DNA from 3 places in the Oceanobacillus sp. FSL W8-0428 genome. Region 1 is predicted to be linked to each of the others. Evidence: riboswitches for the same ligand, from Rfam matches in the RefSeq annotation. Region 1 holds a riboswitch; each other region holds the start of a gene.

Region 1 (8,294 bases):
ACTCCACTGGAGGTTAATCGTCATCTTGAAAGTCGACACCCCAGAAACCCCCACTTCCAATTTCAATAGAAATGAAGTGGCGGGAGTATTCATGAGGACGATTATTTTATTACTGAAGCATCTTTAGTTTTATCAGAAGCCAATATGCAAGACATCATTGAAATTGACGCAGCCGTTTCTTAGGTAGACGATTTAAAAACGGAAAATTATATTAAACACTTAGAGGGACTTGGACTGGAAATGGAATAGTTATGTTACTCATGTAGAAGTTTCTAATTTCTCTCTGCCTATAGGAGTTTTTAAAAATGAATACTTGAGAAGTCAGACTGACTTCTCAAGTATTATCAGAGTCTTACCATTGACCTGGATCAACTTTCTATTTTGTTAAAAGTAAAAATAACAGATTCTCTACAGAAATTTAACTTATGATAATGAACATGATTTTATAAATATGCCCGTAAAGATTTTTATACTTTCTCTCATAACAATAAAGGTGCTTTACCGTAACAAATTATATTATTATCCGTGAAATTCCCTTTTTTTACTACACCCCACGTTTATTTCCCCAAACTAACGCATGCACCTGCGGCAGAACACGAACCCGATTCAACACTGTAGATGCCACTACTTCATTAATTAGCCATTCATACTTATTTAATAAATGCCGGGATAATTGCTGCGGCTCTGCTTCCTCTAAATCATCATTTCCTACCTGCATGAAAAAAGCAAGCTCCGGATAGCGCTGATGTACTTTTTCAGCATAATGAAGATCTTCTTTATCAAAAATTACAACCTTTAAGCTGGTATGTTTTAATCGTTCATTTGCTTTAAGTTGATGGATGATATCATCAAGCTTCTCCCAGTTTGTTTTCATATTAGAGCTTGGCGGTTTTGGAGAAATGGTCAGATCATCAATTTTTATAAACCAATCCTGATAACTACTCCCCTGTGTTTCCAGGGCGACCTCGATATTATTTTTCTGTAGCAAATCGATCAGGTTATCAATAGCAGATAACAAAGCTGGATTCCCGCCTGAAATCGTCACATGATCAAATTGATTGCCGCCTATTTCTTTCAGCCGCTGCCAAATCTCTTCACTCGTCATCTGAACAATATCTTCTTTGGCGCTTCCATCCCATGTAAATGAGGAATCGCACCATGCACATCGATAATCACATCCAGCTGTCCTTACAAACATCGTTTTACGTCCCACTACCATTCCTTCCCCTTGGATCGTAGGTCCGAATATCTCTAAAACAGGTATTTTACGCATGATAAATCCACTCCCGTCTGGCCTCAGCATAACTCGTCGGCGTTTCAAACAGCCGGACAAGTTCTACTTTACAATCGTTAGGCAGGTCACGGATTGCTTCTTCCATTTGTTCAAAAATCCAGACGACCATATTTTCTGCAGTTGTATTCATTTTTGGTAATGTTTCATTTAAATAACGATGATCTAAAAATACTTCAATCTTGTCCTTCCAAATCTTTTTTATATCGGAGAAATCAATAACTAAGCCGATTTCATCAACAAAACCGCTGATACCGAATATAACTTTATAGGTATGCCCGTGAAGATTTTTACACTTTCCCTCATAACAATGAAGATGGTGTGCCGCATCGAATGTAAATTCTTTACTTACCATTACTCGTTTTTGATGGTAGGCTAAATGCTCTCTTTGAATATCTTCATCCAGTTTTTGCAGTTCTTCAACAATACGAAACCCGAACATTATTGATTCACCTCCTGCCTTCTTGCCAGATATTGATCTAACCCTCGCTGGCGCAATTGGCATGCCGGACACTCTCCGCACCCGGCCCCTCTTATTCCGTTATAGCAGGTTAGTGTTCTCTCTCTGATATAATCGAAGACTTGCAGCCCGTCCGCCATTTCCCATGTTTCTGCTTTGTCCAGCCACATTAATGGAGTGTGAATAACAAAATCTTCGTCCATTGACAAATTTAATGTGACATTTAAAGACTTAGTAAAGATATCACGGCAATCCGGATATCCGCTAAAATCTGTCTCACATACACCGGTAATAATATGCTTTGCATTGATTTGCTTAGCTAAAATTGCTGCAAATGAAAGAAACAGTAAATTTCTTCCCGGGACAAATGTATTTGGTAATTTTCCTTCCTCTTCGGCATTTTCCACTTCTATATCCGCCCTTGTCAGAGCATTAGGAGCTAATTGATTCAGTAATGACATATCCAGGATATGATGTCTCAACCCTTGCTCTTCAGCAATTTCCCTGGCGACTTCAATCTCCAGGCTATGACGTTGATTGTAATCAAAGGTCACTAATTCCACATGCTCGAACTTTTCTAATGCCCAAAATAAGCAGGTAGTGCTATCCTGGCCACCGCTAAATACAACTACTGCGCGCTTATTATTTTTTCCCATAAAAAAATCCCCTTTCCAATCTGAAAAAGAGAATCCTATACACCCAGAAAATATAAAAAACCATACCTAAGGCTCGGTATGGTTATCCTTAGTTTTTTATAGAGGGTGTTAGCTAGAACCTCTTCTACTTCGTTTCGTAGATTTTATTAATGTTGATTACAAATGGCAGTATAACATATTTTTCCTGATGATGTTACCATTTTTACAAATGTTGAATTATTTTTCAACAGCTAATACAGTCTTACAGCGAATGATATCTGTTCTTTCGGGCATAGCAAATGCTCCCTTTATCATCTGAGAGAATTTTAATTATTTCTCTGTTCACAATAAAGGGAGTATATATTACCTATGACAATACAAATATTTTTGTTTCAATCAAAAGTATATGTTATTTTTTCTCACGAATACCCATAAGTGTATTCGCTCCAGTAGGCCAATTCTCTTTTGGCAATCTAGGAAATTGATTAATCCGCACATCAACTGTATCTGGAAACGGCGCAGGGCGCCCTGATATCTGGTCCATTCCCATTACCATCTGTTCACTGGTTGCCACAGTCGTATTTTCTTCATTTTTCATTTCAAACCAAAGATGCATACGCTTTTCATCCTTGTTCAAAACAGTAACATTTGTATGCAGTTCTTCATTTTCATGTGCTTCTTTTAAATATTTAATATGCGCTTCCAGGGTAAATATAGTATAAGCGTTTGCTTTTCTTCCTTCTTCATCGAGTCCAATTTCATCCATCAAGGCATCCAGGCTGCGGCTGAAAATCAAAGCATAATATGCATCATTCAAATGGCCATTATAATCTACCCATTCGGGCAATACACGGCCCTTCCATATTTGCTTACTTTCTATCATAGGAAAGCAGCCTTTCTGCCGGCCAGAAACCTTCTTCCTCTAAAAGCCCCATCAGTTTAATCAAGAAGCGGTCACGACGATGCTCCAGATCTTCAATTGGTACATCTCCGCTTTGCTCTGCAGTTCCTGAAATAACTTTTTCACTTAATTCTTCGGTCAATTCTGGGGCTACCAAGCGAGTCCACGGAAGCTTCAAAGCAGGACCAAACTGTTCAAGCATGTGCTTCATACCGTCTTTACCACCAGCTAAATGAAGTGTCAAAAATGGTCCCATCAAAGCCCAGCGCAGACCAGGTCCATACACAATCGCCTTATCCACTTCTTCAGTTGTGGCAACGCCATCGTTGACAATATGAAGACCTTCACGCCAAATTGCTTCCATAAGCCGGTCACCAATATGACCATCAATTTCGCCTTTCATCACAAGCGGCTTCATATTCATGCTTTCATACATTTTTTCTGCTTTTTCCATGTAACTTCTTTCTGTTTGTTTGCCTCCAGCTATTTCTACCAGCGGTATTAAGTAAACTGGATTAAATGGATGTGCAACAATAACGCGTTCTGGATGGTGAGCACAGTCCTCCTGCAGTACTGAAGGCATATAACCGGAGGTACTGGATGCAATAATCGCTGTTGGTTTAGCTGCGGCATCGACTTGTACCAATACCTTTTTCTTCAACGCTTCCTGTTCTGGGACGTTTTCTTGTATCAAATCAGCTTCTTTTACAGCTTCTTCTAAGGTGTCATAAAAGCTGAGATTTTCCTTCGCTGCTTCATCACTTATTCCAAATTCTTCTAATGTTGTCCAAATTTCATCTATCATTTTTTCTGTTTTTTCTTTCGCGCCAGGAGCCGGATCAAAAGCATTGACTTTATGACCGCTTGCTAAAAAGCGGGCAATCCAGCCATTGCCGATAACTCCAGTTCCTAAAACTGCCATTGTTTTTTGTGCCATAGTTCACCTCTTAAGAATTAAATGTTTTCAGATTCAAATGCTCTCTCGCTTCTGCCGCTGTCATCGGCTCAAGTTTCACACTGTTTAAAATATTGACAGCTTGATCTACCAGCTGTTCATTTGTACCAAGTACACCTTTTTCTAAATATAGATTGTCTTCTAATCCAACACGGACATTCCCGCCAAGCAAAGCAGCCTGTGCAACAATCGGCAGCTGCATGCGGCCAATACCGAACGCCGACCAGTGGGATCCCCCGACAATACGTCTTTTCATATATTCGATTGTTTCTGAATCAGCATCAGCGCCCCATGGAATCCCAAGACAAAACTGATACATCGGTGTTCCTTCCACCAGCCCTTCAGAAATTAGTTGGTTGGCAAGGCGGATATGACCTGTATCAAATACTTCCATTTCGGCTTTTACACCACTTTCTTTAATCAGCTCGGCATGCTCGCGAAGCCAGTCTTCCGGTCCTAAATAAACCTGGTTACCAAAGTTCAGGCTGCCGCAATCCAATGTTGTGAGCTCCGGAAGCAATTTACCGACAGGCTCATGCCGCTCCTTCGGGGTCTGGATATCTGTCCCTGGCCCTCCTTGTGTCGGATTTTGAAGGTCAGGAACAAAATCTCCGCCCCCGCCAGCAGTAATATTAATAATCACATCTGTATCGGATTCACGAATTCGTTCTACAGTCTCTTTAAAAAGCTCTACATCGTGACTGAGCTTACCAGTCTTTGGGTCACGAACATGAATATGTGCAATTGCAGCACCTGCTTTTGCTGATTCAATAGCAGATTCCGCAATTTCTTTTGGTGTAACCGGGACATGTCTGCTTTTTTTTGTTGTATCTCCTGCACCAGTCAGTGCCGCAGTGATGATTCGTTTATTTTTCATTTTGCGCTTCCTCCTTCTTGTTCTGAGGAGACGATGGGTACATGGTTAAAAATCTCGCCACTTTCAAAAAATGCAACAAGATTATCAATCCAATTATAATAAGCATTCCATTCATCCAATTCCTGCTGTAATCTCTCCATTCGAACCTTTACATCTTTAGAAGAATCCTCCGTCAAGAAAGTTTCTAAATGACGAATTTGTTCTCTGAGACGGCGTTCTAAACTAGTATTACGTTTTACAACCTCTGACCAGTTACTTGTAAATAAGGAAATAAACGTCTGGGCATAGTCCCGTTCCACATTGTAATGATCCTTACGGCTGCTTTTAACGTATTCTTTCTCAGCGATATTAAGTGAAATCATCTGTCTCATGACTTGGCTCATTCTTGTTTTACTCATACCTGTTTCATCAGCCAATGAATCTAATGTCATCGCCTCTCGGTTCATATAAATAATGCCAAGCAAACGGCCGACTGTTGAAGATACGCCGAAAGTTTCCATATTATCCGCAATTCGATCTGTGAGAAGATCCTCGCAGGATTTAATTTCTTGAAGCAATTGATCGTTTGAAAATGATGCCATCGTCAAGCCCCCTTTTTCCTGTATATGTGCCACTTTAACATGAATCAAACAAAAATGAAAAAAGCAGATACTGTAGAAAACAGTCGTAAAATAAAGAAATTCTAAGATAAACCCTTCTGTATACTTTGTAAAGTTTAAATTGCACAGATTTTACGGTTTAAATCGCTATTTTCGGATTTTCATTTTTACCTGACTGTTTATTATACTGAGTAAGTCGGAAAGTTAGTTTTTTAACGGAATAAGCAATGGAGGTGCTTTGGATGCTAGAGTTTAAAGAAGTAACAAAACAGTTCGAAGGGAACGACTATCCTTCTGTTCATAAACTGAACCTAAAAATAGAACGTGGAGAGTTTGTCGTTTTTATTGGACCAAGCGGCTGTGGAAAAACAACAACAATGAAAATGATTAATAGGTTAATTGAGCCTTCCAGCGGAGAAATTCTTGTGGACGGAGTAAATGTTCTCAAGCAGAATGCTGTCCAGCTGCGACGATCCATTGGATATGTTATTCAGCAAATCGGATTAATGCCCCATATGACTGTAGGAGAAAATATATCTCTTGTAGGATCCCTTTTAAAATGGAATAAGGAAAAACAACAGAAACGGGCAAAAGAACTTATTTCTTTAGTTGACCTTCCAGAGGAATATTTAAATCGTTATCCTCATGAACTAAGCGGTGGACAGCAGCAGCGAATTGGTGTGCTGAGAGCTTTGGCTGTGAATCCTCCATTAATTTTAATGGACGAACCTTTTGGGGCACTAGACCCAATTACCCGTGACAGTTTACAGGAAGAGTTTAAAAAGCTTCAAAGGGAAATGGATAAAACAATCGTTTTTGTAACGCATGATATGGATGAAGCAATAAAACTCGCTGATAAGATCGTTATTATGAATAAGGGGGAAATCGTTCAAGCCGGTACCCCAGATGATATTCTGCGTCATCCAGCTAACGAATTTGTAGAAGACTTTATTGGAAAAGACCGGTTATTAGAAAGTCGCCCGGAGATAACACGGGTCGAACAGATTATGAATCCGAATCCAATTACGATAGAAGAAGAAAGCAGTCTGAAAGAAGCGATTCAGAAAATGCATGCAAAGCGTGTGGACTCTCTGCTTGTAGTTGATGAGTCAGGAATTTTAAAAGGCTACGTCGATATCGAAATGATCGATTCAAATTATAAAAAGAAAAACCAGGTCTATGAAGTAATGGATACTGCAAAATATGCCGTTGATAAAAACAGCCTGCTCCGGGATACGATGTATCGTATGCTTCGCCGTGGCAGCAGTTACGTACCAGTTGTGACAGATAATAATAAGCTGGCGGGAATTGTAACAAGAGCAACACTTGCAGATATGGTATACAACACCATCTGGGGTGATGAAACAGCAGAAGGCAGTGCAATTGAATAATAAAGGAGGCAGCAGAGCATGCAGACAATGATGGATACACTCTCATCATATGGATGGGATTTGTTAGATAAAACGGGAGAGCATTTATACATCTCTATCGCCGCTATTGTTTTAGGCGTACTGGTTGCTGTACCGCTGGGGATTTTACTGACACGGATACCAAGTAAAGCAGCAGACCGGTTTATATCTTTCGTAGGAATTTTGCAAACCGTCCCGAGTTTAGCTATTTTAGCTTTTTTAATGCCTTTTCTGGGCGTAGGCGTTGTACCTGCGATTATTGCTTTGTTTATTTATTCTGTACTCCCCATACTTAGAAATACGTACACCGGTGTTATGGAAGTAAATACAAGTTTAAAAGAAGCAGGAAAAGGCATGGGAATGAGTACCTTTGAGATTATTCGAAAAGTTGAACTGCCGCTGGCTTTACCTGTCATTATGTCCGGCATACGATTTGCAACAGTTTACCTGATTGGCTGGGCCACACTGGCAGCATTTATCGGCGGCGGCGGTTTAGGTGATCTCATTTTCGATGGTCTGAATCTGTATAAACCTGAACTTATTGTTCTCGGTACGGTTCCGGCAACGATTTTAGCTTTAATTGCTAATGGGTTATTATCACTCCTTGAAAAAGGATTAACGCCTAAAGCCTTGATAAAGTGAAACTTTATTCAGTGAGGTTTTTCTTAGCATTTCCCACTGACGTAAGGAACAAAGGCTAAGTTCGCGACATCGTGTCGCAACGCCTTTGTGACCTACATCCTGTAGCCCCGAACCAATCGGGCCGTTACTGGCTGTTTGATCTCCCACCTAGAAATTTCGAGTTTTCTCTATGTTAGGAGTGGGAGTCTTACAGCCAGTTACACTGTGAGAAAAACTGTATAAAAAGGAAGGATAATATATGAAGAAATTATTGCTGGTTCCCCTTCTTTCGGCACTTCTCCTTTCAGGATGCGCACTGCCTGGTCTCAGCGGTCCTTCAGAAAGTACCGTTCGAATTGCAACCTTAGATACGGTAGAATCCGAAATATGGGGCAATATTCTATCTCAGATGATCGAGCACTATACTGATTTAGATACGGAGTTAGTAACAAATTTAGGATCAACTATGGTCCTGCACCAAGCAATGATGCAGGATGAAGTAGATATTACCGCTACCAGATATACCGGCACAGATATTGCAGGTGT
Region 2 (8,294 bases), 1.6 Mb from region 1:
TGAATGCCATCTACGTCCAATCCATTAAAAGGTTCGTCAAGGATAACTGTTTCCGGATTGCCTAAAAGAGCAGTTGCTATACCTAAGCGTTGTTTCATTCCTAAGGAGAAAGTGTTGACCTGCTTGTGCTTTACATTTTCCAATCCTGTTTCGATTAGCATTTTTTCTGTTTGTTTTTCAGGAATACCACTTGCTGCGGCGATTAATTCTAAATGCTGTTTCGCCGTTAATTTTGGATTTACAGCATCCCCGTTGATTAAGGCCCCTACTTTGGAAATAGGCTGCTTTAGATCTTTATAGCTCTGTCCATCAATTGTTACACTGCCCTCACTCGGATTCGTTAATCCTAAAATCATTTTCATCGTTGTTGATTTGCCTGCGCCATTAGGACCTAAAAAGCCTGTTACAACACCGGGGTGAATAACGAGCGATAATTGATTTACAGAGATTTTATCCTTGAAGGTTTTCGTTAAGTTTTTTATTTCAATCATTTTTATTCCTCCAAACATCAGATTTGCCAGAGGATAAATAGTAGTCTACAGACTTATCGATAAAGGAATCTGTAAATTCCATCAGCCGATAATCCTCCTCCGGCCATTGTTCCCGGTTTTTATAGGAATTCTTATGAGCTGAGAGTAAATCCTGGTTTCCTTCTGAAATACTTACAACCATCTCTATCCATTTTTTTGCAAAAGCTTGCCCTTGCTTACTATCCGGTTCAATATCGTTTAGTATGTGAGCAACAGCTTCTAATATAAGTGCTTTCCAATCCCAATATATTTCTAAAACCTCTTCCCAATTCTGATAATGCTCCATAAAGGTATTTTCTGCTTTTTTATCAAATGCAACATCTTTATATTGATAAATAGTATCCTTGTTTAAAGAGATAATTAATTGCACGAGGTTCCCTAAAGGAAGTGAATCATTTTCATTCATTCCAGCGAGGCTTGTTTCAATCAAAGCAATATTACTTTTGATATCATGCAGCTTATAGTAGAATATCTCCCTTTGTTTTTCCAATACGTTAATAAGCTGCTTTGCTGTTGTGGTTTCTTCCAGCAGCTTGGAAATATCTTTAATTTTTAACCCTAAAGACTTGTAAAACAAAACCTGCTGCAGTCTTGTTAAGTCTGACTCCTTGAAATATCTTCTTCCATTTTCTTCATCTTTTTCCAGTGGAACTAAATTGATATTATCGTAATATTGTAACGTCCGGACGGTGACACCGGTAAGCTTGGAGATTTCACCGATTGAAAATCTGCTTTCTTTTTCCACGATAGCACCTCCTTATTATCATTAAATCACATTACGTTACGTCGTCATCAATACCTTGAATAAAATTCTTAAAAAATAAATCCTCCTTAGCATGTAATAAAGCTTATAAATCTATTAGAAACAAATTTGTATTTTTAAAAAGGTAAAAAATCTCTTGACCATTAATAGGCACCTATGTATAATTTAAATCGTAATCATTACGAAACGTAATCATTACGTATAATGAAAGGAGCATCTATATGAAGAAGTTTTGGCAATTAGGAATTATTTTAGGTTTAATTAGTTTTCTATTTATAGCCGGCTGTCAATCGGGAAATGACGAAGCAGCCAGCCAGGAGGAAGGAACAGATAGCCAAGAAGAGGCAGAAGGGAATCATGAAGAAGAAGAGCATGATCACGATCATGGTGATGAAGCTGTTTCCTTTGATGATGTACCAGAAAATATACAAATTGAAGGTTTATCCGACCATTACCATACAGGCGATGTCTTTAAGTTAGAAGCAGTAACGGAAGAGGACTTGGATCATTGGCATTGGTACATACGTGATTCTTCTGAAGAGGAATGGACTGTGGTAGAAGATCAATTTGAGGACTCTTATATTGGTGACGCAGAAGTAGATGGGCAGGAGGTTATAGCAGTTCTTTACAGTGATGATCACGAGGCTGTTGCTAAGTCTCCTGTAACAGAAATTACAATCGATGACCATGAGCATGGTCATCATCACCATCATGGAGATGATGAGGAGAGCCAGCAAATCTATGAAGGATATTTTGAAGACGAACAGGTAGAAGATCGTCCATTGGCTGATTGGGAAGGTGATTGGCAATCCATCTATCCATATTTAGAAGATGGTTCTTTAGATGAAGTATTCGAGCATAAAGCAGAAGAAAGTGATGATATGACAGCGGATGAATATAAAGATTACTATACAACTGGCTATGAAACAGATATAGAGCGTATCGTCATTGATGGAGACGAAATTACTTTTTACCAAAATGGCGAAGAGCATACAGGAACGTATGCTTATGACAGCTATGAAATTCTTGAATATGAAGCTGGAAACCGCGGTGTCCGTTATATTTTCGAATTAGAAGGAGAAGCGGATGAAAATCTGCCGGGATATATTCAATTTAGTGACCATGGAATTGCTCCTGGTGAATCATGGCATTTCCATTTGTATATGGGAGATGATAATGACGCCTTATTAGAAGAAATGGATAACTGGCCGACATATTATCCATCTGATTTAGATACCGATGAGATTGTTCATGAACTAATTGCTCATTAATGATTAATAGCAAATAGAATGCTGTTTATAAAAGCAGATTCTATTTGCTTTTTTATTGCACTATAAAAAAGAAGTGAAATTGCAGCGTGAGTTTTGGTGAAAAGAGGGGTTCCAGCTCTGGTAAATCTGTATCTTTTAAGGCTTGACCTGCCAATTTTTCTTCATCGGAAAAGATGTCTTAACAGGATAAGGATGTTATAATAGCTATGTATTTTTGTTAATAATGCAAACATAGATTTACAAAAGAAATTGAGGGAAGTAAATACATGAGAAAGAAGATAGCAGGTATTGTTTTGAGTATAGTAATTGTGATTGGTGCTGCTTCAGGTTTTTATTTCTATCAGCAGAATCAAACGCAGGCAGAAGAATATACTGGGGCACCGACTATTTTTATACATGGCTATAAAGGAACGGAAAATTCGTTTGGATATATGCTTGACCGCTTTGAAAATACGTACCAGTGGGGTAATAAAGGTTTTATTTACTATGTTCAAAAAGATGGGAATATAATTGATTATAATTTAAATAAGGGAAGATACGCACCGACGTTTGTACAGATTGTTCTGGAAGACAACCGTGCAAGCTTTCAGAACAGTACAGAATGGATTGCAAATGTGCTCCTGCACTTAAAGGAAAACTATCGTGTAGAGGAGGTTAATCTGGTTGGCCATTCTATGGGCGGCATTCTGGCAGTGAAATATACGATGGAGTATCCGCTGAATGGTTATCCAACAGTAAATAAGCTTGTTGCAATTGGCAGTCCGTTTGATGGTATTTATAATGAAGGTTATTTTGAATTACATCAGGATGAAGCTGCAGACGATTTAAAACCCGATTCCCGCGCTTTAAATGTACTGCGGGAGAATATGTTTCCGGCAGATGTTAATGTGTACAGCATAGCCAGTACAGGAGATACTGTTGCAGTGCCGGAAAGTGTAAAGACTTTAAGGAATATAATACCGGAACAAAATTATAAAGAGACAATCATTGATGATCCGCAGCTGACACACAGTGCTATGCATGAAAGCCCACAAATTGATAAATTGATTTATAGCTTTTTGTGGCAAGATTAATTGGATTCAACTACAATAGTATAGGATTCATCAAAAATAGATTACTCCAGCCTTATTGAAAGTTAAAGCTGGAGAGACTGGGATGTCTGCTTTTAAACAGTGGCAGAAAAAAGAATAACAATGCCAAATGTATATATATCATTTGGCAAATTAAAGGAATGATAGCATGAATAAATACCATCATCTCTACGATCAATTAATTCAACATACAAATAAAGATAATGTATTAATCAATGAGCCGATAAGAGAACATACGTATACAAAATTAGGCGGGGCTGCAGATTTTTATATCACGCCATCGTCTTATGAAGAAGTACAGGCAATTATCCGCTTTGCCAACCAGGAAAATGTACCATTTACAATGCTTGGAAATGGTTCTAATTTAATCGTGAAGGATGGCGGAATCCGGGGAATTGTTATGAACCTTCAACAGCTGGCGTCCATTTGGCGAGAAGGGGATAAGGTCATCTCTCAAAGTGGTGCAAGAATTATTGATGCTTCCCGTTTTGCTTTGAAGGAAGAACTTACGGGGCTGGAGTTTGCATGCGGGATTCCGGGTTCTGTCGGGGGAGCTCTGTATATGAATGCAGGCGCATACGGCGGAGAAATTAAAGATGCGCTGGAAAGCACAGTAGTTGTAACGAAAGATGGAGAGCTGCTGTCATTAACTGCGGATCAGCTGGATCTCAGCTATCGCACAAGTAATATCCCGGACAACGGCTATATTGTTTTAGAAGCAACCTTTGCTCTAAAATCCGGAAGCAAGGAAGAAATTAAAGAAGTAATGGATGATCTTACATATAAGAGAGAATCCAAGCAGCCATTGGAATATCCATCTTGCGGCAGTGTATTTAAGAGGCCGCCCGGTTTTTTTGCCGGCAAGCTGATTCAAGACAGTAATCTTCAAGGACAGCAAATTGGTGGAGCGGAAGTTTCTACAAAACATGCTGGTTTTATTGTCAATAAAAATAATGCAACAGCGTCAGAATATATTTCATTAATTCAATTTGTCCAGGCGACAGTGAAAGAGAAATTTGATGTACAGTTAGAACGTGAAGTGCGCATTATTGGCGAGGATATGGAGAAATAAAATTGTAGAGCAGGCTCCGGGCATGAAAGGTAAGATACGGAACTTTGTAATATAAAAGAAAGATTGACATTCAGAGTCTACATTCTTATAATATGAAGTGTTAATTTTAACCAATAGGCAGAGGTTCTTAGCGTTAACCCTCTATAAAAAACTAAGGACAACTTGTAATTATCAAGCTGTGTTCCTTGGGAGCATGGCTTTTTTGTTTATCTTAAAATATCAAAAGGAGGTGAGCAGCATGGCAGGAAGAAGTGAAAAGGATCTGCAAGGAATTGAATTGCTGGGAAATAAAGAAACGAAATATGCGTTTGATTATACACCAGAGATTTTAGAGGTGTTTGATAATCAGCATCCGAACCGGGATTATTTTGTGAAATTAAACTGTCCGGAATTTACAACACTTTGTCCAATGACAAATCAGCCTGATTTTGGAACAATTTATATCAGCTATATTCCAGATATTAAAATGGTAGAGAGTAAATCTTTAAAATTATATTTATTCAGTTTCCGAAACCATGGTGATTTCCATGAGGACTGTGTCAATATCATTATGAATGATTTAATTGAACTGATGGATCCCCGTTATATTGAAGTGAGAGGAAAATTTACGCCACGCGGAGGAATCTCCATTGATCCATATTGTAATTATGGAAAAACGGGAACGAAATTTGAAAAGATGGCAGAAGACCGGTTAATGCAGCATGATATGTATCCGGAAACTGTAGATAATCGATAGAGGGAAACGTTAGGTCCTTGAACCTTTGGAGAGAAGGGAACAGGATAATGTATATTTACTTAAATGCTGTCTTTGTTGGGCTGTTATTGTTGTCCAATGTTTTGTCGGTCAAATTATTTCAAATGGGAAGCTTTGTGTTGCCGGCTGCAGCGATTGTTTATGTGATTACGTATTTAATGATGGATGTTATTGGCGAGGTTTATGGAAAAAAGGCTGCGAGAAAAACGATTCAAGCCGGATTTTTCACACAGATTATTGCTATGATATTTATTTATATTGCGATTCAGCTTCCACCGGCAGCGGATTTTCAATCACAGGCTGCTTTTGAAGAAATTTTTAATGGGAGTTTCCGCGTGATTTTAGCCAGTCTGGTTTCTTATTTTGTCAGCCAGAACTTAGGTGTTACAATTTTTCATAGATTAAAGCATCGTCATGGCAGGAAAAAGCTATGGCTGCGTAATAGTTTATCAACGATGACCAGCCAGCTCATTGATACGATATTATTTATTATAATTGCTTTTTGGGGGATTGTCCCGACAACAGTTTTACTTGGAATGATTGTATCACAATATATATGGAAGTTTATTGTTGCAGTGATGGACACACCATTTGCGTATCTGCTGGTCCGCTTAGCTAGAAAGCATGAGGAGAAAAACCAGGCGGAGTTATTGGAGGCTTCTTAAACAGGAGAATCTGATAGATTAATTCTTGTATTGATTATAAATACATTGAAAAGACCAGCCAGAGCAAAAAATATCTGGCTGGTCTTTTATAAGCAATGTTCAGCAGTATAATTCTCTTCATTTATCCTCTAAAACGCTGCAGGAACGATTGTACGCGGGGATTCTCGGAATGCTCAATAACTTCACTTGCAGTTCCCTGCTCCGCGATAACCCCTTCATCTAAGAAGAGTACTTTATCTGCTATATCCAGGGCAAAGTCCATTTCATGTGTGACAAGAATCATTGCCATATCATCGTTTTCTGCAATATCACGAATGACATTTAAAACTTCCCCCACAAGCTCAGGGTCAAGTGCTGAGGTAACCTCATCAAACAGCATAATTTTTGGGCGCATAACAAGCGCACGGGCCATAGCTACACGCTGCTTCTGTCCTCCTGAGAGCTGGCTGGGATAGTTATCCAGCTTATCTCCAAGTCCTACACGTTCAAGCATTTCTATGGAACGTTTTTTCACATCACTTTTTTCTTCATTTTTCACATGAACAGGCGCTGTCATACAATTTTCTAAAATAGTCATATGTGGAAACAGATTGAAATGCTGAAATACCATTCCAATATCTCCGCGAATAGAGCGTAAATGATTTTCATTTGCGTGAATCCATTTCCCGTTCTTCTCCATTTTCCACAGATTACGGCCATCCACGATAATATCGCCCGCTGTTGGCTGCTCCAATGTCATCAGCAGACGGATAATGGTTGTTTTTCCAGAACCGCTTGGGCCAATGACAGCTACTTTTTCAGCCGGGTATATATCTAAATCAATTCCTTTCAGCACTTCTACATCGCCGAAGGATTTATGAACATCTTTATAGGTAACGATTGGTTCAGCCATTATTGCATTGCTCCTTTGTCTTTCATGATTTGATTTTTATCGAATCTTTTGTTGAAACGATTCTCTAACTTCTTAATCAGCACTGCAGAAGGGTAGCTTAGTACTAAGAAAATGATTCCTACAATGGTTAACGGTTCAAGGTAGGACCAGTTTTCCGCACCATATGATCTGGCAAGCAGCATAATACCTGCTACCCCGATGGTAGATGCCAGAGGAACCTCTTTAAACATAATAATAAAGTAATTTCCAAGCATTGGAATGGTCGGCGGGATTGCTTGCGGAAGAATAATCCTTCGCCATTTATCCCATGTAGAAATATTCAGTGCAGTAGAAGCCTCCCATTGTCCCTTATCCACATTTTCAATTCCAGAGCGATAAATTTCACCAATATACGTACTAAAGTGTATACCAAGTCCCAACACGGCACAAGCGAATGGGTGAAGTGATATTCCAATATAAGGTATCACCGGTAAGGCGTAATAGATAAAAAATAATTGAACAAGTGGAGGCGTAGAGCGTATAAATTCCATGGTCCAAGTGACAATGAAATGAATAAAACGATTTGGGACGCGGCGTAAGAATGTCCACAAAAAACCAAAAATTAAGGCAAAAAGGTAGCTGGCAAACGTCAGTCCAATCGTAATCCCAAGCCCTTGTAATACCACTGGTAACGCATCGAAAAATGTATCCCAGCTCCAATAATTCAGGTTCATCAGCTAGCTACCCCCTTTTTAGCAATTTTTTCAGCCTTCCTGGTAAGGAAAATTAACGGAAGGGCTAATATGAAATAGAATATAAGTGCAGTTAGATAAATCAATGGTGATAAAGATAAGCTGGTGCTTCGCATTACATCTCCATAATATAAAATATCCGTTAATCCAATTAAAGAGACAAGAGAGGTCCCTTTTAAAATTTGAATGGTATAGTTACCGAATTCAGGAAGCATCATACGTACTGCCTGTGGGAAAATAATAAGGCGCATCCTTTGAAAAGAAGACATATTTAACGCAGTTGCAGCTTCATACTGTCCTTGAGATACAGATAAAATGGAGCTGCGGACGACTTCTGAAAGATATGCGCCATAGTTTAGGCCAATTGCAATGACACCAATCCACCAATTTGAACCCAGATTAATCCCAAATAGCATCGGAACTGCATAATACAGCCAGAATAGCTGAACAATCAACGATGTCCCCCGAAATACCTCTACATAAAATCCAGTCAATTTTCGTAATATAAAATTATTGGAAAGTCGG
Region 3 (8,294 bases), 1.8 Mb from region 1:
GGAAAAACAACCCTTGTTAAAAAAATAATGCAGGGAGATGCCGGTATTACCCTGAATCCATCTGTTAAAATTGGTTATTTTAAACAAGACTTATCAACTCTGAACTCAGAAAAGTCAATTCTGGAAAATGTCAAAGAAACCTCCAAGCAGGATGAAACACTGATTCGGACAGTTTTAGCCAGACTGCATTTCTACCGGGACGATGTATTTAAGCCTGTTCACGTTCTCAGCGGCGGAGAGCAGGTCAAGGTGGCGTTTGCTAAGCTTTTTGTCAGTGATATCAATATGCTTATTCTGGATGAACCGACAAACTACCTGGATATCGAAGCGGTAGAAGCATTGGAAGGTCTGCTTCAGGCTTATGAGGGTACTGTTTTGTTCGTATCGCATGATCGGCAGTTTATCGAAAATATTGCAACAAAGGTTATTGAAATTAATCATCAGCAGCTTACTTTTTTTGAGGGAAACATTCAACAGTTCCAGGAAGAACCAGCACAAAAAGAATCGCAAGAAGATCCAACGGAACAGCAGCTAATGATTATTGAAACGAAGATCACAGAAATATTAAGCAAGCTCAGTCTGGAGCCTTCTAATGAATTAGACCAGGAATTTCAAAAGCTTCTCCAACAAAAGCGTATGCTTTTAAACCAGCAGAAAAAAGGATGAATACTCCCGCCTGTTCATTGCACTTAACCTAGCGCATTCCTTGAGGTTGGGAGTCCTCTCTGATAGAATAAAGCTTGATTCAGCAGGAGGTATTCCCTCCTGCTGCTAATTATCGTCATTGCAGAAAGGAACCCAAACATGCAGCTAGCAAACGATTTAACCGATAAAACAGCGATAGAATTAAATCATATCAGCTATTCGGATGATAACCTAGATATTATTAAAGATATTTCAGGGGTTCTTCCTGAAGGAAAAATCACCACATTTGTCGGACCTTCCGGCGCCGGAAAAACTACTATTTTCCGGTTGATGAACGGGCTGATTTCTCCAACTAAAGGAGAGCTTTTTCTTTTTGGTGAAAATATTCAAACCATAGAACCGACCACATTACGGCGTACAGTTGGCATCGCACTTCAGGATGCTACTATGCTGCGCGGCTCTGTTTATAAAAATCTGGCTATGCCTAAAACATTGCAAAATCAGGAATTAGAAAAGGAAGAGGCAGAGCACTTATTAACACAAGTAGGAATGGATGCTTCCTTTCTCAACCGGGATGTATCAGATTTATCCGGAGGTCAGCTCCAAAAGGTATCAATTGCACGTACACTTGTCAATCGTCCGAAGGTATTACTTCTTGACGAAATTACCTCATCCCTTGACCGTGTATCTACATCAGACATTGAGCATTTGATCCAGCATATCAATCAAGAATTTGCAGTGACCATTGCCTGGATTACGCATAATTTAGAACAGGCCTTGCATATTGGAGATTATACATGGGTCATGATGAATGGAGAGCTTATTGAATCAGGAAGTACAGATTTATTGAAAAATCCAGCTAATCCCCGTGTACAGAAATTTATGAAGGGAGGATGGCAATGAGCTTTCTAAACTTGAGCTTATCGCTTATTTTTGTACTTATTCCCTTAATCCTTTCCAAAACATTAAATCTTGGATTAGGAAAAGATACATTTATCGCGACTATTCGTTCCATTATTCAACTCATAGCTGTCGGCTATGTCCTGACTTTTGTATTTGAATCAGGCAGTTATCTTTTTATTATCCTGATGGTTGCTCTAATGATTGGAGCAGCAACGCATAATGCACAGAAAAAAGGAGCTTCTATTAAAGGAATTATTTGGAAGCTGATTCTTACATTTATATTTATTGAGATACTGACGCAAAGTATTTTATTAGGATTTCAAATCACACCGCCGACCGCACAGTATATTATTCCAATCAGCGGAATGGTTGTCGGTAATTCGATGGTGCTCTCCATTCTTTTTCTCAATCGATTCACAGCAGAGATTCAGACGCAGAAAAAAGAAACGGAGCTTCTGCTTTCTTTAGGCGGCACCTCGAAACAGGCCATCCACCTGCCGCTAATTCATTCTATTAAAGCCAGCTTGATTCCGACAATTGAAAGCCAAAAAACAATCGGTCTTGTTCAATTGCCAGGAATGATGAGCGGACAGATTATTGCTGGAGCAGACCCAATTCAGGCCGTCCAGTTCCAGCTGTTAATTCTCTTTCTGTTACTGACAACAGCAGCCGTAACCAGTATTATGCTCGGCTTTTTATCCTATCCAACACTTTTTAATGAACGGATGCAAATGCTTAAGATTAAGACAGATGAAGAAGAATAGGTTTACAGGAAGCTCTATTTTTGCAGGCTTTCAAGCTAATCCTGCTTCTAGGCTAATTTAAAAGAATTCATTTTGAAAAGGATAATCAAAATGAATTCTTTTTTGAATCCACATCCGAAAAAATCAATCGCATACAGCACTCCTTTGTCTACTACATAATTACTTTCACGAAGGTCTGATGTTTGGAGCTACAAACTTTCTATTGCCTATAAGGATAATTTATTTCATAGAGTAAATGCTGAGAAATTAATAAAAACAATTGAAGCGATTCATTGAATTTAGTTATTACAAGCATTGACTGCTTCCCGCCAATTTGACATATAAGTTATAATTCATTATTATTTAATTAAATATATCTTAATTAAAAATATATACACTTATATTATTAATTTATAAAAGGAGGCAAAAAAATGTCTGAGAATTTATCACTAAAAACCTTTGTGATTACCATGAAAGCATCCAAAGCTTTAGAAGAAGTTACCAAACAGGATATAAAAAAACATGGTATGCGTGCATCAGACTTTGCTATTTTAGAAGCACTATACCATAAAGGCAGACAAACTATCCGTGAAATTTCTGAATCAGTATTAATCAGCACAGGCTCGATAACATACGTGATTGATAAGCTTGAAAAAAAGGAGCTTCTCATCCGGACAAATTGTCCCGACGACAGAAGAGCAGTCTATTTAGAAATCACAGATAGAGGAAAGCAAACCATGGATGATATTTTTCCAAAACATCAGCTGGTAATTGAAGAACTATTCGAAGGAATTTCGGAGAGCGATAAAGAGACCGTTATCGAGGTCTTAAAGAAGGTTGGACATAAAGCAAGTAATAAAGAGTAACAGACAAGAAAGGATGAAAATCAATGAAATACATTTATGAAGAAAAAGCAGGTCCCAATGGTCCTACACTGCTTCTCCTCCATGGAACCGGCGGTATAGAAAGTGATTTATTACCTTTAGCAGGCATCATTGATCCGAATGCAAATGTCCTAAGTGTCCGCGGGAATGTATTAGAAAATGGCATGCCCCGTTTTTTCCGCCGGCTGGAGGAAGGCGTTTTTGATGAAGAAGATTTAATTAAACGCACAGAGGAATTACATGAATTTTTAAATGAAGCCAGCCAAAAACTTGGTTTTGACCGGAAACAGATTACGGCAATCGGTTATTCGAACGGTGCTAATATTGCCGGGAGTCTTTTATTCCATTATAAAGATTCCTTACAAAAAGCAATCCTGCATCATCCGATGGTTCCCAGAAAAGGGATTGACCTTCCGGATTTAACTGGAACAAAAGTATTTATTGCCGCTGGTGATAACGATCCGATGTGTCCTCCGGAAGAAGCAGAGGAATTACAGCAATTGTTGACAAACGGCGGGGCTGATGTCGATCTTCACTGGGAGAGTAACGGGCATCAACTGACAATGAATGAAGTTAAAGCAGCAGCAAGCTGGTACGCGAATTAAAAAGAAGGAGAGTTTGTTCTCCTTCTTTTTAATTTCTTATAATAATATAGATTGTATACAATACATAGATGAGGGCTAATATAATTCCTTCTCTTCTCCCAATTCGGAAGCTTGTCCGCGAAAAAATTAACAAAAGTATCGTCAATACTACCATTATCCAGATATCTGTGAAGATCACAGGATTGATGGCTAAAGGAGAAATCAGAGATGCTGCGCCAAGAACAAATAAGATATTAAAAATCCCGCTGCCAACAACATTTCCTAAGGCAATTTCACTTTCATTTTTTAGTGCTGCTGAGATAGAGGTAACTAATTCAGGTAATGAGGTTCCTATTGCAACAATAGTCAAACCAACTAAAGCTTCACTCATTCCCCATGACAAAGCAATTTCCGTAGCATTGGACACAACAAATTGCCCCCCAAGAATAATTGCTGCCAATCCGAGCAGAGTAATAAAGGTACTCTTTCCCCACTTTACATTTGAATCTTTAATGGCTTTGGTTTCTTTTCTGCTTTTCAAACCGACCTCAATAATGTAATACATAAAAATCGCTAGAAACAGAAAGAAAATGATTCCATCACTTCTGCTGAGGATATTTTCTGTCGATCCCTGAAGCAGTACATCACTCCCTAGTGCAAACAAAGCTACTGCCGCCAATAATGCAAAAGGAATCTGTTTGACAATCATTTCATTTTGAACCTGAAGCGGGTAAATAGCTGCTGCCAATCCAACAACCAGTGTAATATTAAAGATATTGCTTCCAACTACGTTTCCTACTGCTACATCGGCTGTTCCCTGGACAGCCGCAATAATACTCACCGTTGCTTCTGGCGCACTTGTCCCTAAGGCTACAATCGTTAATCCAATTAAAATCGGCGGAACACGCAAAAGCTGTGCAATATTGGAGGAACCATCCACAAACCAGTCTGCTCCTTTCACTAACAATGAAAATCCGATAATTAATAAGACATATTCCATGAGTCTACTCCCCATCTCTCCCTGCATTTGTGTTTTTTATTCTACCGTAATTGTATTTTCCTATCCACTATTTTCATGTAGATATTTCTTACTTTGCTGAACCCAATATAAAAATTTGATTTCCTGCAGGGTCCTTTACCATTCCTTCATCAACTGAATAGCCTAAAGCTTTCAGTCTTTCCATTGCTTTGTCTGCCTCTTCTTTAACAGGATATACTATTGTAAAAAACTTCAATCCGACTTCATTTTGATCTGGTACCGGCGCCCCTTCTCCATTCCACGTATTTATTGCAATATGATGATGATAACCGCTATCAGATAAAAAGGAAGCTCCAGGATAAACGGTTACTTCTTGAAAGCCTAATCCTTCTACATAGAACTCCTTTGCTTTTGACAAATCATTCACATGTAAATGAATATGTCCAATAAGGGTTTCTTCAGGCATGCCATTCCACTCCTCTGTTGCTAGTTCGAGAAGTCCATCTGCATCAAGCGGTTCTGTGCTCATTTGTACAGATTCTTCTGACCAGCTCCAGCTTTCAGATAATCGGTCTCTCGCTACTTCAATCCCATTTCCATCCGGATCTGAGAAATAGAGTGCTTCACTGACTAAGTGATCAGAAGCACCTAATTGCAGCGTATATCTTCTCCCCTCCTGCAAAAGATATTTTAAAAATACTGCCAGGTCTTTTCGTTCCGGCAGAAGAATAGCAAAATGATAGAGCCCTGTTGTTCTTCTTTGTTTTGACACAACTCCTTCAGGCTGCTCCAGAGTAATTAAAGCCTTCTTGCTGTCTGCCGAAAGTACTGCTTTATTATCTGTTTTCCGCATTATTCTAAAGCCCAAAAAATCTTGATAAAATTGAATAGAACGTTGTAAATCTGTTACCTGTATAGTTATATCTGATACGTATATTGTCTGTTCGTCAAAAAATTTCTTTTCCATTTATAATAGTCACCTTTCCGGTTTTATATTTCACTAAAAATAATAAACTTACTTTATGTAACTAATTATAAATGAGTGAAGTCCAGCGGTCAAAAATGTTTTCTCGTTCAGATTATTTAACTTCTGTTTAAATTAATAACTCAACTTTCGCACCTGAGAATAAGCGTCTATACCTTCCTATTCCATTATGAACATGTTCTTCATTATCCTGCTTGCATGTTGTTAAATCATCCTTCTATTGAAATGAAAATTGGATGAAATTGCTGCAATAGCAATTCATATTGTGGAGATTTGACCAATGACGAGAAAAACAATAAACACGACTACTATTTACACTATAAATAGTATAAAACGATTGTTTTCCAATTCAAATACTGATATGATAAGCGTTGCATGACGTGGTTCGTAACCATCCCACGCTAAAAAACTAGGAGGAAAACAAAATATGAATATAAAAACACTTGTGGTTAACGGGATTATCGCAGCGCTATATGTTGCTCTATCCTTGCTGGTCTCTCCCGTTGCATTCGGAGCGATTCAATTTCGAATATCAGAGATGTTTAACCATTTAATTATCTTTGATAAACGTTACTTTTTCGGAATTACAATTGGTGTATTTGCATCTAATTTATTTTCAATGGCAGGCGGGCTCGATCTCTTATTCGGGACAGCACATACTGCTATATCGTTAGGAATTATTATTTTCTTAAAGAAATATATTAAAAATACACTCACACTGTTATTCCTGAATACATTGATTTTCAGCTTTAATATGTTTATTATCGCTTTTATGCTAAAGATTGCTTTAAACTTACCATTCCTGCTTACATGGCTTACAACAGGAGCCAGTGAATTAATTGTATTGCTGATTGGTATCCCGATTTTCTATACTTTATATAAACGGATACATTTTGATAAAATAATATAGAATCGAGAATAAGACGGTGGATCATCCATCGTCTTTTTAATAATTGAAATCCAGATAACCCTTTTTAACTATACTAATGAGTATAATCAGATCACCTCTTTATAAATATCATTTTTTGTAAATTATCATTTTGAAGGGAAGGATTAATATGATTATCAGAAATCAGGACGAGCATTTTATTTTTATAGCACAGCCAGACCATGCTCTTTTATCAGGAGAATTTTTAAAACATCTGGACTCCAGTTATTTGGAGCATGCTCCTTACAAAGATTCTGTTATTTATGCTGCTTATCAGCACGACTGTGGCTGGAAAGCATTTGACAAGCAGCCCTTTTGGAATGATCAGGCTAATCAGCCTTATTCATTTATTGATTTTCCAACCATTCCAAAAACCGTATTATACACGCAGGGTATTGAACAGGTTCAGGAGAAGGATAGCTACGCTGCTTTACTTTGCAGTGAACATTATAAACGTTTCCTGATAAAATCCTCTCTCCCTGAAGCGGAAGCATTTGTTCAACAGGAAGCAAAGCGTCAGGAATGGTTAATCAGTACCATGAAGGATTTTGATAAGCAAAGCTTTGAAGCTGACTATACACTGTTACAGTTTTCCGATAACTTGTCCCTGTTTGTTTGCATGAACGAGGCCGGAGCAGAGGATAAAGACCTGCATCCTTTTTTCAAAGAAGGGTTATCCTTATCAAACAGTGCTTCTAAATTACCATCTGACTATTCCATTGGCTGGACAGGCAGAGATGCCATTGCTATAGATCCTTTTCCGTTTTCATCAGATTTCTCTGTCACTTTAACATACAAGTGTGTTCAAAAAGCAGCAATTCAACAGCAAGGATTAATTGCTGCTTATGAGCATGCTCCAATTTTAGCAGAAACAATTTGGATAAATGCCCGTAATTAATCACTTTTTTACGGAAATAAGGCCGGGAGTGCTCCTGACCTTATTTCCTGCCAAATCAAAAAGGACCAGACACATCTGGCCCCTTAAAGTCAAGCCTAAGTGTAAGTTCACTCTCCCCAAACATAAGGTGTTTCCTGATACACATAATAATTCAACCAATTGGAAAATAGTAAGCTGCAATGACTCTTCCAGCGATGCTTTGGAAGTTTGTCCGGATCATTATTTGGATAATAGTTTTCTGGTAATGCTGTGTCAACACCGCGGGCATGATCTCTTTCATATTCTTCTTTTAACGTTGTCGCCGTGTATTCTAAATGACCTGTTGCCATAATATGCTTCCCATCCTTAGATGCAAGTAAAAACACCCCTGCATCATCGGACACAGCTAATAGTTGCAAGTCAGGATGATTATCAATTTCTTCCAAAGATACTGTGGTATAGCGCGAATGCGGTGCTAAGAATATTTCATCAAATCCTCTTACCAGACGTTCTTTCGGTGCTAATACCTCATGTTCAAAAACTCCAAAACATTTTTGCGGGAGGGCATGCTTATCAATGCCATAATGATGATATAAAGCTGCCTGCGCTCCCCAGCAAATATGAAGTGTAGATGTAACATGATCATTCGTCCACTCCATAATTTCTTGCAGTTCCTCCCAATAATCAACATCTGTAAAGGAAAGATGCTCTACCGGGGACCCTGTAATAATCATACCGTCAAATGTTTTATCCCGAACCTCTTCAA

Evidence for each region. Region 1 has a riboswitch for preQ1 ahead of queC (7-cyano-7-deazaguanine synthase QueC). Riboswitches for the same ligand answer to the same signal wherever they lie in the genome.
Region 2: another riboswitch for preQ1. It lies ahead of queF (preQ(1) synthase); the one in region 1 lies ahead of queC (7-cyano-7-deazaguanine synthase QueC).
Region 3: another riboswitch for preQ1. It lies ahead of MKY30_RS10745 (QueT transporter family protein); the one in region 1 lies ahead of queC (7-cyano-7-deazaguanine synthase QueC).

What each region holds. Positions count from the first base shown of each region.
Region 1 covers NZ_JBBORB010000001.1:4,055,470-4,063,763, forward strand. The annotation lists gene queE (7-carboxy-7-deazaguanine synthase QueE) at 545-1,273, opposite strand; gene queD (6-carboxytetrahydropterin synthase QueD) at 1,266-1,733, opposite strand; gene queC (7-cyano-7-deazaguanine synthase QueC) at 1,733-2,407, opposite strand; PreQ1 riboswitch class I at 2,490-2,535, opposite strand; gene MKY30_RS19445 (thioesterase family protein) at 2,796-3,269, opposite strand; gene MKY30_RS19450 (3-hydroxyacyl-CoA dehydrogenase NAD-binding domain-containing protein) at 3,256-4,224, opposite strand; gene MKY30_RS19455 (BKACE family enzyme) at 4,235-5,119, opposite strand; gene MKY30_RS19460 (GbsR/MarR family transcriptional regulator) at 5,116-5,700, opposite strand; gene MKY30_RS19465 (betaine/proline/choline family ABC transporter ATP-binding protein) at 5,961-7,109, shown strand; gene MKY30_RS19470 (ABC transporter permease) at 7,128-7,769, shown strand; gene MKY30_RS19475 (osmoprotectant ABC transporter substrate-binding protein) at 8,008-8,294, shown strand, end outside.
Region 2 covers NZ_JBBORB010000001.1:2,444,085-2,452,378, forward strand. The annotation lists gene MKY30_RS11460 (ABC transporter ATP-binding protein) at 1-491, opposite strand, end outside; gene MKY30_RS11465 (MerR family transcriptional regulator) at 484-1,275, opposite strand; gene MKY30_RS11470 (metal-binding protein ZinT) at 1,515-2,564, shown strand; gene MKY30_RS11475 (alpha/beta fold hydrolase) at 2,831-3,637, shown strand; gene murB (UDP-N-acetylmuramate dehydrogenase) at 3,804-4,727, shown strand; PreQ1 riboswitch class I at 4,842-4,888, shown strand; gene queF (preQ(1) synthase) at 4,966-5,463, shown strand; gene MKY30_RS11490 (queuosine precursor transporter) at 5,511-6,146, shown strand; gene ehuA (ectoine/hydroxyectoine ABC transporter ATP-binding protein EhuA) at 6,268-7,038, opposite strand; gene ehuD (ectoine/hydroxyectoine ABC transporter permease subunit EhuD) at 7,038-7,751, opposite strand; gene MKY30_RS11505 (amino acid ABC transporter permease) at 7,751-8,294, opposite strand, start outside.
Region 3 covers NZ_JBBORB010000001.1:2,299,155-2,307,448, reverse strand. The annotation lists gene MKY30_RS10780 (Vga family ABC-F type ribosomal protection protein) at 1-666, shown strand, start outside; gene MKY30_RS10775 (ABC transporter ATP-binding protein) at 805-1,548, shown strand; gene MKY30_RS10770 (ABC transporter permease) at 1,545-2,312, shown strand; gene MKY30_RS10765 (MarR family winged helix-turn-helix transcriptional regulator) at 2,723-3,157, shown strand; gene MKY30_RS10760 (alpha/beta hydrolase) at 3,181-3,780, shown strand; gene MKY30_RS10755 (calcium/sodium antiporter) at 3,809-4,759, opposite strand; gene MKY30_RS10750 (VOC family protein) at 4,848-5,705, opposite strand; PreQ1 riboswitch class I at 6,098-6,142, shown strand; gene MKY30_RS10745 (QueT transporter family protein) at 6,151-6,633, shown strand; gene MKY30_RS10740 (DUF3891 family protein) at 6,782-7,549, shown strand; gene metA (homoserine O-acetyltransferase MetA) at 7,657-8,294, opposite strand, start outside.